DNA from 3 places in the Serratia ficaria genome. Region 2 is predicted to be linked to each of the others. Evidence: predicted binding sites of a transcription regulator. Region 2 holds the regulator's gene; each other region holds the start of a gene.
What was found. Region 2 encodes Fur, which represses iron uptake genes when iron is present. Its sites were predicted from a motif close to ATAATAATGAGAACNACTATCAA; they were not measured.
Positions count from the first base shown of each region.

Region 1: the regulator Fur is predicted to act here: its motif matches at 1,951-1,973, upstream of fes (enterochelin esterase).
Region 3: the regulator Fur is predicted to act here: its motif matches at 2,327-2,349, upstream of CKW09_RS16275 (isochorismate synthase).

Region 1 is NZ_LT906479.1:1,944,768-1,949,373, forward strand. Features, by position in the region: gene CKW09_RS09150 (TonB-dependent siderophore receptor) at 1-1,709, opposite strand, end outside; gene fes (enterochelin esterase) at 2,018-3,340, shown strand; gene CKW09_RS09160 (MbtH family protein) at 3,410-3,628, shown strand; gene CKW09_RS09165 (non-ribosomal peptide synthetase) at 3,664-4,606, shown strand, end outside.
Region 2 is NZ_LT906479.1:1,359,514-1,364,119, reverse strand. Features, by position in the region: gene seqA (replication initiation negative regulator SeqA) at 1-78, opposite strand, end outside; gene ybfF (esterase) at 302-1,075, shown strand; gene ybfE (LexA regulated protein) at 1,334-1,621, shown strand; gene fldA (flavodoxin FldA) at 1,885-2,424, shown strand; gene fur (ferric iron uptake transcriptional regulator) at 2,755-3,201, shown strand; gene CKW09_RS06430 (beta-N-acetylhexosaminidase) at 3,390-4,606, opposite strand, start outside.
Region 3 is NZ_LT906479.1:3,426,603-3,431,208, forward strand. Features, by position in the region: gene rarD (EamA family transporter RarD) at 1-258, shown strand, start outside; gene dhbA (2,3-dihydro-2,3-dihydroxybenzoate dehydrogenase) at 261-1,019, opposite strand; gene CKW09_RS16275 (isochorismate synthase) at 1,104-2,291, opposite strand; gene CKW09_RS16280 (4'-phosphopantetheinyl transferase family protein) at 2,480-3,172, opposite strand; gene agp (bifunctional glucose-1-phosphatase/inositol phosphatase) at 3,277-4,506, opposite strand.

The sequences.
Region 1 (4,606 bases), 590 kb from region 2:
ACTTCAGCCTCCAGGCCCTTTGAGCGGATCTTGCCGATTTGCTCGTTATATTTGGTGGTGCTGTTGAAGCTGGTGACGTTTTTTTGCGTCAGGTCGAACAGCGCCAGCGACATCATCATCTCCGTGCCTTTCGGCTGATATTTTACCCCAACTTCGGTTTGCTCCCCCTTGGTCGGTTTGAAGGGGTCGGAACCCGGCGCGCCGGTGTCCAGATTGGGTTCGAACGAGGTGCTGTAGCTGACATAAGGCGAAATGCCCGAATCGAAGGCGTACAGCAACCCGGCGCGGCCGGTGAAGGCCGTGTCGTTTTGCTGCGACAGGGTGGATTCGACGCGGTCCTGGGTGCGGGTTTCGCTCCAGTCATAACGGCCGGACAGCGTCATATTCCAGCCGCCGTAGCTCAGCTGATCTTGCAGGTACAGCCCCAGCTGATCGAGCTTTTTGCGGGTGCTGGTGGCGAGCGGCAGGGCGCCGGCGTCGATGTTCAGCCCGTAGACCGGGTGCGTCCAGTCAATGTCGTAGCCGCTGGTGCTGCCGCGCCACAGTTTGCTGTCCACGTCGCGCCAGCGGTAATCCAGGCCGGCGACCATGCTGTGGTCGATCTCCCCGGTGGCGAATTCCGCCTTCAGCTGGTTATCGATGCCCAGATCTTTCGATTTCACCTGTTCGCGCTGCGGGCGCCGGCTCAGCAGCGTATCCGGCGTCGTAGACTTCATAAACACCAGATATTTGTAACGCTCTTCCGTGCTGGCGAAGCGCAGGTTTTGCTGGAAGGAAAACACCTCGTTGATGTAGTGACTCAGGCTGTAGCCGATAGCCGCCTGCTCGCGCCAGGACTGGTTAAAGTTGGGATCGCTGACGTTAAAATCCTGCGGAATATAGCCGGCGGAAGAGGCGACGCGCGTGCCGATAGCCGGCAGGAAATTGCGGTATCCGGCCTTGGGTTCTTTTTGATAGCTGGTCAGCAGGGTAAAGGTGGTGTCTTCATTGGGGATAAAGGTCAGCGCCGGCGCGATGGCGAATGCCTGCTCCTTGTAGTCTTTGACGAAGCTGTTTTTGGTGCTGGCCACGCCGTTCAGGCGGAACAGCAGGTTGGCGTCATCGTTTACCGCACCGCCGAAGTCGAACGCCGCTTCGCCGTAGCGTTGATTGCCGGCGCTGAATTGCACCTTGCGGATATTTTCCGCCGTCGGGCGCTTGCTGGTCATCATCACCAGCCCGCCGGGTTTGGCCTGGCCGTAGACCACGGAGGCCGGGCCATGTATCACTTCCGCCCGTTCCAACAGCCAGGCGTTCATTTTGCTGCTGTCGCCGAAGCTGAGGCCATCCAGATACTTGGGCGCGTAACGGAAACCGCGGATCAGCACTTCGTCAAAACGGTTGGAGGAGCCGCGATACTCGGCGACCACGCCGCTGGTGTAGCGCAACGCTTCCTGAATGGAGGTGGCGCCCTGGGCATCCATTTGATCGCGCGTCACCACCGAAATCGCCTGAGGGGTTTTCACCAGCGGCGTTTCCGTTTTGGTGCCGGCGGCGCTCTGCTTCGCCACAATGCCCTTCAGCGGCGCGGCGACGCTTTCCTGCCTGCCGGCGACCACGGTAATGTCTTTTTCCGTGGCGTTATCCGCCGCCGTCGCGTACAGGTTCGGCACCATGAACAGCGTAGAGGCGAACAGCAAACCGGTTCCTTTCTTTGATGTATCAGACATATATCATCCCTTAAAAATCATTCTCTAAATAAGAACTTGTTATCAATAGGTTGTTATTGATGGGGTAAATGCGCCCCGCCGTGGCGGGCATGCCGCGAGCCTTGCCTGCTCCCGGAGCCTCGGCCCGCCGTCGGTAACGGCGGCGAACCGACAGGCGCACCGATTTCTTCTGCCGGTTTTCGTGTGGGAAGCGTCGGCAAAATAAGGTTTTTTTTTGAGAATGTGTTACATGTTATTGCAAACAATAATGATTATCAATAGTATTTGCATTCAATCATGGAGAATGGCAGCAAAAAAAGATTTAATTTATGTCTTTAAAGTCAAATGGATATGTTATCGATAGCGCTAATGGAGAGGCAGCGTCGACCGCCCGGCAGTGGCTGCAAGCCGCCGATATCGGCAGTGAAGCCTGGTGGCAACGGCTGGCGACGACTGGCGCGCCGCTGATCGATGCGTTACCCGCTAATCAGGTCTGCGTGACGTTCATCTGGCGCGATGAGCAGGGTGATGAGCGGCATTCACGGATTGAAAGGGTGTATGCCGACGTCAATTGCGTCACCGACCACCACAGCTTTTCCCCGCAAAGCCTGGCGCGCTGCCCCGGTACCGACGTGTGGTACTGGCAGGTGGTTATTCAGCACGACTGGCGCGGCAGCTACAGTTTTATCCCCATCGAACGCGAGCAGCTTCCGCCGGTATTTTCCGGCACGCCGGAAGAGCAAAATCGCCGGCAACGCCGCTGGTGGTGCTCATTATTTCCGCTGATGCGCCACGATCCGCTCAATCGGATCGCCCCCCATCGAAGCAGCCGCGGTTTCCCGCTTTCCGCCATTCATCTGCCCGCCGCGCCGGACCAATCCGCCTGGCTGGCGCTCGACGCCGGAAGCGCCAGCGCCGATCCGCGCCGGCTGCAGCATTTTCACTGGCACAGCGATCGCCTGGCGAACCAACGGCGCATCTGGCTTTACACCACCGGCGGCGAGGCCCAGGCCGATGAACGGCCGTTGGTGCTGTTGCTGGACGGCCAGTTCTGGGCTGAGGGCATTCCGGCATTTAGCGCGCTGGACGCACAAACGCAGGCCGGCGCGTTGCCGCCGGCGGTCTATTTGCTGATTGACGCCATCGACATGACGCAGCGCGCGGAAGAGTTGCCGTGCAACCCGCTTTTCTGGCAGGCGGTGCAGGCGGAATTGTTGCCTCTGGTCAGCGCGCGCACGCGCTATAGCGCGGATCCGCAGCGCACCGTCGTGGCGGGCCAGAGCTACGGCGGCCTGGCGGCGTTGTACGCCGGTCTGCATTGGCCGCAGCGGTTCGGCCGGGTATTGACGCAGTCTGGCTCCTTTTGGTGGCCGCATCTGGAATTCGTCATTGAAGCCCGCGCCGGCCAACCCGCCAGCGTCGGCTGGTTGACGGAGCAGGTGGCGCAGGGCGTTGGGGCAGCGGCGCCGCTGACCGTGTTTCAAGAGGCCGGCGATCGGGAAGAAGAGATCGCGCACGTGAATCGGCAAATGAACCGGGCGTTGTCGGCTGCCGGCCATCGGGTGCATTACCGCGCCGTGGCCGGCGGGCATGACGCCGTTTGCTGGCGCGGCGGCCTGATCGACGGCCTGAAGATCCTCTTAAATTCCTAAAGGAAAGCATTACCCCATAAGGCAGCCGGAAAGGCGCCGCAGAACAACGTTACTTTAAAGGTAAGGAAAATGAGTCAAATGCAAGCGAATCCCTTCGACGATGAAAACCATCCGTTTTACGTTCTGGTCAATGACGAAGCGCAATACAGCCTGTGGCCGGCGTTCGCCGCTTTGCCCGCCGGTTGGCGGGCGGTGTTCGGCCCCGAAGCGCGCCCGGCCTGTGTCGGCTATATCGAGGCCCACTGGCAAGATATGCGCCCGCTCAGGCTGCAAAACGCCGGCCGCTAAACCAGACGTCGTCAACGGACAAAGGAATTGCCATCGTGTCAGAAGCTCTCGTTACTCCCGCCCTTGCGGCGGGCTATCATGAATTGCCGCTGGTTGCCGCGCAACCCGGTATCTGGTTGGCCGAACAAATCGCCGACCGTCGTAATATTTTCGCCGTCGCTCACTATATCGAGCTGCAGGGCGACATCGATCCCGCGCGGCTCGATGTCGCCGTGCGTCATGGCCTGGCGGAGGCCGATACCCTGCACGCCACCTTCCTGCAGGGCGAGCAGGGCCCCTTGCAACGCATTCCGCAGCGCTGCACGCCCGCGCAGGTGCAGCCGCTGGAGCTGCTGGATTTCAGCGGGCGCCAGGATGGCCGCGCCGCCGCGCTGGCGTTGATGCAGGCCGATCTCGCCGCCGAGCTGCCCGCGGACGGCGATGCGCCGCTTTATCGCCAGCTGCTGGCGCGGGTGCCCGCAGCGGACGGCGGCGCCACGCCTTGCTGGTTCTGGTTCCAGCGTTTCCATCATCTGACTATCGACGGTTTCAGCTTCGCCGCGCTGACCCGGCGCATCGTCGACATTTACCGCGCGCTAACGCTGGGTAAACCGATCGGCGACTCTCCGTTTACGCCGTTCGCCGCGGTGGTCGAGGAGTATCAACGCTATCGGCAGAGCGAAGCCGCACGGCGCGACGCGGCATTTTGGCAGCAACACTGCGCCGCGCTGCCGGCGGCAGTTTCATTGGCGAGCGGCGGCGAGGCGGATGCCGGCGATCTGCGCGTGCGGCGCTATCGCGCCAGCCTGGACGCCGCCGGGGTCGAAGGGCTGTTGGCCATCGCCCAGGGCGCTCAGGTTGCGGTGCCGGAAACGCTGATGGCGGCGCTGGCGGTGTATCTGTATCGCATGAGCGGCGAGAGCCACCTTTCCATCGGTTGTCCGTTTATGCGCCGAATGGGGTCCGCAGCCCTGAACGCGCTGGGGCCGGTGGTCAATA
Region 2 (4,606 bases):
GGACGCGCTCTCACCGATGTGTTGCGTGTGGCTGGCAATATAACGGTAAAGCTCTTCGTCGACTTCAATAGTTTTCATCTTTATCCAGTACTGTTTTTTCTACTTAGAACCTGAAGCCAGATCCTGCATTCAAGCCATGGGATTATAAGGTTAAAAGCGCGGGGGCGAACACCACTAAGTGTCGCCAAACGGAAAATGCAGACTAATACCTATTCCCGTCGTACTTCAAGCTGCATCGCTCAACTCCGCGTTATTCATCGTGCGATTCAATCATGATACCCTAATCTGAATCTCTCTCAGCATGAACTTCGCCATGAAATTACATTATCAACTGCTGGCCGCCGAGTCGGACGCCCTGCCGGTGCTGCTGATCCACGGCCTGTTCGGCAATCTGGACAACCTGGGCGTGCTGGCGCGCGACCTGAACCGGCGCCACAGCGTCATCAAGGTCGATCTGCGCAACCATGGCCTGTCGCCGCGTTCCGCAGAGATGACCTACCCGGCCATGGCGCAGGATCTGCTGACGCTGCTCGACGACCTGCAGCTGGAGAAAGTCATCGTCATCGGCCATTCGATGGGCGGCAAAGCGGCGATGGCGCTGACCGCCATTGCGCCGGAGCGCATCGACAAGCTGATCGTCATCGACGTGGCGCCGGTGGATTACCGCACCCGCCGCCACGATGAGATTTTCGCCGCGCTGAAGGCCGTGAGCGCCGCCGGCATTACCCAGCGCCAACAGGCCGCCCAGCTGATGCGCGATTATCTGCAGGAAGAAGGGGTGATCCAGTTTCTGCTGAAATCCTTCCACAACGGCGAATGGCGTTTCAACCTGCCGGTGTTGATCGCGCAGTACGAAAACGTCACCGGCTGGCAGGAGGTGCCCGCCTGGCCGCACCCGACGCTGTTCATCCGCGGCGGGCTGTCGCCCTACGTGCAGGACGGTTACCGCGCCGACATCGCGCGCCAGTTCCCGCTGGCCCGCGCGCACGTGGTGGCGGGAACCGGGCACTGGGTGCACGCCGAAAAACCGGAAGCGGTGCTGCGCGCCATCCACCGTTTTCTCGGCGAAGCCTGACAAACGCCCGTCGCTGGCGAAAAAACGCGCTAAAGATAACGGCTTAGCGCGCTTTCGGCTCAGTTAAGCATTGTCGTTGCTCTATCTGCTGGGGTAATATGGCGCGCTATAATTTTGCCGCCCTGCCCAGCGTGTTCGCTAACGCCAGTCCGGGGGTGAATTTGGGTTAGGGTTTATTGGCCCGAAGTGTGTTAACCGAATCGTCCGGAAGCGTGTAAAACGCTTTTTGATGCAAACTTCCTTGCAGTACCGCTACCTATGGCAAAAGAACAAACGGATCGCACGACGCTGGATCTGTTCGCAGATGAACGCCGTCCGGGGCGCCCGAAAACCAACCCGCTATCCCGCGATGAACAGCTTAGAATCAATAAGCGCAATCAGCTGCGGCGCGATAAAGTACGTGGATTGCGGCGCGTGGAGTTGAAAATCAACGCGGATGCGGTGGACGCCCTGAACAAACTGGCGGAACAGCGCAATATCAGCCGCAGCGAGCTCATTGAGCAAATGCTGCTGGCGCAGCTGGCGGAAGAACAGCCAGAACATTGATCTCTTCGGCCGCACATGCGGCGCGGCGTTAAGGATGACGCCGGATCAACACCGTTTTACTCTCCTCCGGCATCGCATAAATGCGATAAAACCCCGGGGTAAATTTCTGGCATGATAGGCGTTTACCGGCAAGAGACCGCGCCCACACGGCGCCCGCCACTGCGGCGGCCGGCTTTTGCCATGGCATCATTTTAATCGGTGTTAGCGGGGTCAGCACTAACATCGTGTAATGCAATTAATTGAATTTAAAGGTTATACGCGATATGGCTACTGTAGGCATTTTCTTTGGCAGCGACACTGGCAATACCGAAAACATTGCCAAAATGATCCAGAAAATTCTCCAGAAACAGTTTGGCGACGAGGTGTCTGAAGTGCACGACATCGCCAAAAGCAGCAAAGAGGATCTGGAAGGTTTCGATATCCTGCTGCTGGGTATCCCAACCTGGTACTACGGTGAAGCGCAGTGCGACTGGGATGACTTTTTCCCGACGCTGGAAGAAGTCGACTTCAACGGCAAGCTGGTTGCGCTGTTCGGCTGCGGCGACCAGGAAGACTACGCGGAATACTTCTGTGATGCGATGGGCACCATCCGCGACATCATCGAACCCCACGGCGCCGCCATCGTCGGCCACTGGCCAACCAAGGGCTACCATTTCGAAGCGTCCAAGGGCCTGGCGGACGACGACCACTTCATCGGCCTGGCTATCGACGAAGATCGCCAACCGGAGCTGACCAACGAACGTGTCGAAGCCTGGGTCAAACAGATCGTCGAAGAACTGAGCCTGGCCGACATCGTCGGCTGAGGCCATTGTTGCCTAAAGGTTGAACAAAGGCCCTGCAAAGTGCATAGTGTGGCCAGCAGGGCCGTCATCGGCAGCATGGATTGCTGCAATAGAAGCTACATATTGGTAACTTCCCACATCGTCACGGTAGACTGAGATATCGGTTTATCCCATCCATCAAGGCGTTGCATGTGTACCATGCAATAGTGCAATTATATCTTTGTTAACAACCGGCGGTTTCCATTTAGGGCAACCGGTTCTATAATGAGACGCAATTAACTCTTTGTGCCGACCGATGCCACAGGCGAGAACGCCTCAACTTGATTAGCATAGTAACAGGACTGAATCCGCATGACTGACAACAACACCGCATTGAAGAAGGCCGGCTTAAAAGTCACGCTTCCGCGACTCAAAATCCTGGAAGTACTGCAAAATCCGGAATGCCATCACGTCAGTGCGGAAGATTTGTATAAAAAACTGATAGATATGGGCGAAGAAATCGGACTGGCGACGGTTTACCGCGTGCTGAACCAGTTTGATGATGCGGGCATTGTGACTCGTCACAATTTCGAAGGCGGCAAGTCCGTATTCGAACTGACCCAGCAGCACCACCACGATCACCTGATCTGCCTGGACTGCGGCAAAGTGATCGAATTCAGAGATGAATCGATCGAAGCGCGTCAGCGCGACATCGCCAAGCAACACGGCATCAAACTCACCAACCACAGCCTGTACCTGTACGGCCACTGTGAAACCGGTGACTGCCGCGAAGACGATACGCTGCACGACGCCAAGTAATCCTCCGGGATTGAACAACCGCCTCAGGGCGGTTTTTTTGTGCCCGTCGCCGGCGGGAAAAAAAGCCCCGGCAGCGCCGGGGAAGGTTCACTTGACGAAATACCACAATTGCAGCGGCGTAACTCCACCGACTTCTCTCACTTCACCCTCGGCCCGCCGCCGACACGCAGCGGGCCGCATCAGCCGGCTTAAACCTTCTCGGCGCGGCTGTAACGCTTGCCGTCCGGGCTGACCGCACGCACCAGCACCTCGCCGGAGACCGCCGGCCCGGCGTTGGCGTCATAGCGCTGCCATTGCTTACCGCCGTCGGTGGAGTACTCGATGCCCAGCCCCGGCAGAGAGATATTCGCCTCCAGCTTGCCGCCGGTGACGCGCGCGCCCGGCACCGGCAGGCGATAGCTGACGCCGCCCTTGTCCAGCTTGGCCAGCTCGCGCTGGCCGAGCAGGTTGGCGAAGCGCAGCCAGTCCTGATCCAGAGCCTTGCCGTCGACAAAGTGCGTTTTCCCGCCCCGGTACTCGCGGCCGGCCCGGTAATCCTGCTCCCAGGAGGCGCGATGCCAGGCGCGTTCGGCTACCGACAGCGAACGCGGGAAGATCATGTATTCCATTTGCGGGTCGGTGCGCTGGGTTTCGCTCCACAGCTGGGCGGAGATGCCGTAGGCGCCCGGCCAGGGTTTGTCGCTTCTGGCGGTGAAGCGATTGCCGTCGCGGTCCACCGAGGTTTCGGCGTTCTGCGGCAGGTTGTCCGGCGCGAAGCTGAACATCTTCCGTTCGTCGCTGAAGCGGGTGCCCCAGTAATAACCGCGCTCGTCCGGATTCACCTCGTAAGGGAAGTCCATATAAACGTAATCCGGGTTGGAGATGATCACCTCGTAGCCCTTGTTCGCCCAGTCATTGGCGCTGTCGAAACCGCCCCAGTACAGGGTGTCCCAGAAGTTCACGCCCACGCGCGGCGTGGCGAACGCGCCGGCGTCCTGCGCATCTTTCAGGCCATCCTGCCAGGCCTGCATTCTGCCGATGCCGTGCGCCTTCACCAGTTGGCTGACCTCCAGCCCGAAGTAGCTCGGCAGATGCGCCATATCGGCCACCTTGCCGTCTTCGATCATCGCCTGGCACACCCGGGATTTCGCCCAGGGCTTGTCTTCCTTGCTCTGGTCGATTATGCCCTTGCCCGCTTCAGGTTTCAGGCGATCGGTATACCCCGCCCCCAGGCGAATATTTTTCGCTTCGTCACCGCCGAAATGCCAGGTGTTCAACGGCTGGCCGGCCTCTCGATGCATTTGGGCAATCTCGCCGATCACCTTGTCGACAAAGCGTTTGGAGGAGTCCAGGCACGGGTTCAGATAGCTCTGGCGGTTGAAGTACTGCACCGAAGTCGTGTTGGAAGTATCGGTCGGATCGACCA
Region 3 (4,606 bases), 2.1 Mb from region 2:
CTCTATTGGCAAATCCCGCTGCTGGGGGTGATCAGCGCCGCGGCGCTGGTGTGCTACATCCTCGCCAGCCGGCTGTTGCCGTTCAGCCTGTTTGGCCTGCTGAGCTACGTGGAGCCGGTGCTGCTGGTGATCGTCGCCTTGCTGCTCGGCGAAAGCATCAGCCGCAGCGAGTGGCTGACCTATCTGCCGATTTGGCTGGCGGTGCTGCTGTTGGTGGCGGAAGGCACCCGCCACCTGCTGCGCCGCCGGCGCATTTGACCTCAGGAAGCCAGGGTGGCGCCGCCGTCGATCACGATGTCCTGCAGGGTGATGTGGCTGGCCAGATCCGAGGCCAGGAACAGCACCGCGTTGGCGATTTCGTCCGGGCGGGCGATCTTGCCCAGCGGGATGCCCAGCTTGAACATCTCGGGGAAACCGGCGATGGTGCGCTGTTCGGCATCCGGGGTTTGCCACATGCCGCGCTGCATCGGGGTGTCGGTCGAGCCCGGCGACACCAGGTTACAGCGCACGCCAAACGGCGCCAGTTCCAGCCCCACGCAGTGGTTCAGGCTGGTCAACGCCGCCTTGGAGGCGCAGTAAGCCGCCATCTGCACACGCGGCACGTGCGCGGCGTTGGAGCCGACGCTGACGATCGCCCCACGGCGCTGCGCCTTGAAGTGCGGCAGCAGCGCGCGGAACAAATAGAACGCGCCCGAGGCGTTGACGTTGATGCACTGGTGCCAGTCGTCCAGGCTCAGGTCTTCGGTATTGCCCATGCGCAGAATGCCGGCGGCGTTGACCAGCACGTCCAGCCGGGGATTTTGCGCCAGCTGCTCCCGGCATACCTCGGCGACCTGTTGCGGCTGGCTGATATCCAGCGTCACGCAGGGGTAAGGCAGATCCGGCTGGGCGAACTCGCGATCAAACCCCAGCACCTCGGCGCCCTGCGCCATAAAATGCCGGGCGATCTGCTCGCCGATGCCGCGCGCCGCGCCGGTCACCCAGACGCGCTTGCCGCTGAAATCCATCTGTACGCTCATGGGCGCACCGCCATCAGCGCGTTCGCGCCGGCGTGATTCGTTGTCATAATCGGTTTCTCCTGCAAAAGGGGTAGAGAGCCGGCCTTACAGCGCGCCGCTGTTCAGGCCGAAAGCGTTAAGCATGGTGCCCAGCTTGGCGGCGGTTTCCGCCCATTCGGACTGCGGCGTCGAGGCTTCGACGATGCCCGCGCCGGCGAACAGCCGCACCCGGTTGCCGCGCAGAATGCCGCTGCGGATGACGATCGCCCATTCGCCGTCGCCGTTGGCGTCGCACCAGCCGACGATGCCGCTGAACAGGCCGCGATCGTACTGCTCCAGATCGGCGATCAGCCGGCGGGCGGTTTCGGTCGGGAAGCCGCACAGCGCCGGCGTCGGGTGCAACAGGCAGGCAAGCTGCATCACGTTAAGCTGCGGGTCCCGCAGTTCGCCGCGAATGCGGGTGGACAGGTGCCACATGGTGCCGGTGCTCATCAGCGAAGGCCCGGAAGGCACGCTCAGCGTCGCGCACAGCGGCGCCAACCGCTGGCGAATGTCGTCGATCACCAGCTTGTGTTCGTATTTGTCTTTGGTCGACCGCATCAGGCGTTCGCTGCCGATGCGGTCTTGCTGCGCATCCGCCTGCCGGCGCGCCGAGCCCGCCAGCGGGTTGGAGTGGATCTCGCCGCCCTGCTTGCGGATCAGCAGTTCCGGGCTGGCGCCGATCAGCACGCCGCCGTCGGGCAGCGGCAGGGAAAAGTGGTAACCGTTCGGGTTCTGCACCATCAGGTTATTGAGGATCTGATGGCCCGCCACCGGCTGCTCCAGCTCGATCTCCAGAATGCGCGACAGCACCGCCTTGCTCAGCCTGCCCTGTTTAAAACGGCTGACCGCCTCCGCCACCGCGTGCTTGAAGCGCGGCTCGTCCGGAATGCTGGTGCAGGCGGCCAACCGGTGCTGCTGCAGCATTGGCCGCGCATCGCGGGTGTAATGGTCATTGGCGACGAACCGGCTCTGTTGCGGTACGTACAGGCAGGAGGGCTGGCGGGTATCGAAAGGAATGGCGCCCACCACCACCGGCGCCTCCTGGCCGGCCTGTTTGGCGCGCTGCAGCGCCTGGCCGATGTTCTGCGCCAGCGCGCTGTCGGCCCGCTCGCCGCCGAAGGCCGGCGTCTCGATGCGTTCGAATACGCCCTGCGCGCTCAGCGAGCGGAACTCCGACTGGTATAAAAAGGTAGATTGCTCTGAGTAAACAAAACCGGGAAAGGTTTGGTTTTCCGTTGTCAGTGTAGCCACAAGACCACTCCTTTGCGTTGCCCGCACTAATGATAATGGTTATGCGAATGATTATCATTAGTTATAAAGACCGGTAAATTACACCGCCGCCCGGCGCGGGTCAATCACCGTTAGCGTAATAATTAATGAATGAAACGCTCAGGCATGGCAAATGCACGTTACAGTGCAACGCAAATCAACGCACTGATTTAACAGTAAATAAATGTCGTTACGTCGTCACCTTCATGCCAGTAGCGGCCCAAAAAACGACGGCCTGCACGGCACTGCGGGGTGAGTGTCTTAAGCAGTTCCAATTCAAAGGTCTGGGTTTGCGCATCCATTACCACCATGCGCGCATCCAAAAAATCAAAGTAGCGGCGCACCTGCGGGTACAGCGCTTTGAACAGGCTCTCCTTGGCGGAGAACGTCAGCGTCAGCAGGCGATTGAACGCCTGCGGCCCGCGGCGCAGCTCTGCGCACTCCTCCGCACCGACGATAGCGCCCCACAGCTCCTCCGCGCGCGCCTGCGGCATCAGCGTCTCCACGTCCAGCCCGACGCCGCCCAGGCCGTTTTCGGCGTGCACCGCGCACAGCGCGGTAGCCGCATTGTGGCTCAGCGCGCCGGCGACGCCCGGCGGCCACTGCGGCGCGCGATCTTCGCCCGGCAGCAGGATAAAACCGCTGAAGCCCAACGGCGCCAGCAGCCGCTGCGCCAGACAGCGCCCGGCCAAATATTCCGCCCGGCGCTTGGGCACCGCGCGCGCCAGGTGCTCCGGCAGAGCGATGCCCGCCTCGCGAAAGCGTTCGTCACCATAGTCCGCCAGCGAGAAACGGCAACGCGCCACCTGCCCCGGGTAATCAACCAGGTTAAAAAGTTCGATATCGCGGATAAAAGCGGGCAACGGGAGGTTCCTTGAACAGTGCGCAGAGCGACGATTTTAGCCCCCGCGCTCCCCGGCAACAACGACTATTCCTCTCCCCCGCCGCCGGAGGAGAGGAACGCGGCTTACAGAATGCCTTTCATGGTCTTTTCGAAATCGCTCCAGGCGCAGAAGCCGTCCTTGTCGATTGGGCAGCCCTTCAGCGCCAGGGTCACGCGCTGCGGCGGATTTTGCAGCGTCAGCGGCGTGGCTTTGCGCAGTTGATCGGTAGACTGATAAACGTATTCGATTTTCAGCAGCTCGCGGTCATTCTGCCGATCGTGCCAGCGCTGGAACACCAGCTTGCCGCCGATCGGCGTTTTCTCGTACTGCTGCGGCAGCTGATACGGCTGGAACTGCATCGCCGACAGCAGCGATGCGATATTCGAATCGTGGCCGACCAGCACCGTCAGCTTGGGCGCATCCGGCTTGCGCTCGCCGAGCAGCGCGCCGTTGATGTAGGCCAGCAGCGGTTTGGCGACGTTCCGCGCCACCACCGGCGAGGTGAACAGCGAATCCTGATAGCCGTCTTTCAGCTGCGCCAGCTGCTTCCACTGGTGCGGCGTGGCGATTTTGCCCCAGGCCACGTCCTTCATCGGGAAACCTTCGTAATACTGCAGCATAAAGGCGTCCACCAGCGAGTTGCCCACCCGCAGCGGCCCGGCCACGCCCGGCTCTTTGCCCGGCACCGCGCTCAGGGTGCTGGCCTCTTTGGTCAGATCGCAGTGCCGGTCGGTTTTGCAGGCGCTGGAGTCTTTATAATCGACGATTTTCGCCAGCTGCCGGTAAGACTCGTCCAGCTTCAGCGAGGCCAGCTCGGCCTTCATCGCCGCCAGCGCCTGTTGATTGAAGGCTGCGCTGCTGTCGGTGATGATCGGGTTGAAGGTCGGGTCCATCTCGCCCATTTTTTCCTGATGGTGCACGGCGACGTCGCAGCCGGGGAACGCGCCGTTGCTGAAGAACTGCGCGGTGGCCACCGTGCGCTGCAGGCTGTTGGCGTAAACGTACAGGCTGCCGGCGGTCGGGCAGCCTTCCTGCGGCAGCAGGCCGGTCTGCTTCAGCCAGGCGTTGAAGTAGTGCCCCATATAGACTTCCAGCACCCCGCCCTTGGTGGTCAGCAGCCCGCCCGGCGTTTCCCAGGCCGGCCAGGCCCGCGGCGTGGACTGCGCCAGCACGCTGCCGTTATTGGCCAGCGGCGCGCGCAGGTTGTGGCGGCTCATCACCAGCACCTGCTCCAGCTGATAGTCGTTGGTTGCCCCCCATACGGTCCCGGTGAATAACAAAGGCAGGCACAGCAATAACGTTTTTTTTCTCATCCGCAGAGGCTCCCGGAAAGTGATTGTTTTGAATGTGTTAGCTTTCGCCCGGCTATGATGGAGGGGTTGGTCGCCCAAGTGTGTGATGGGGTTCACGGGA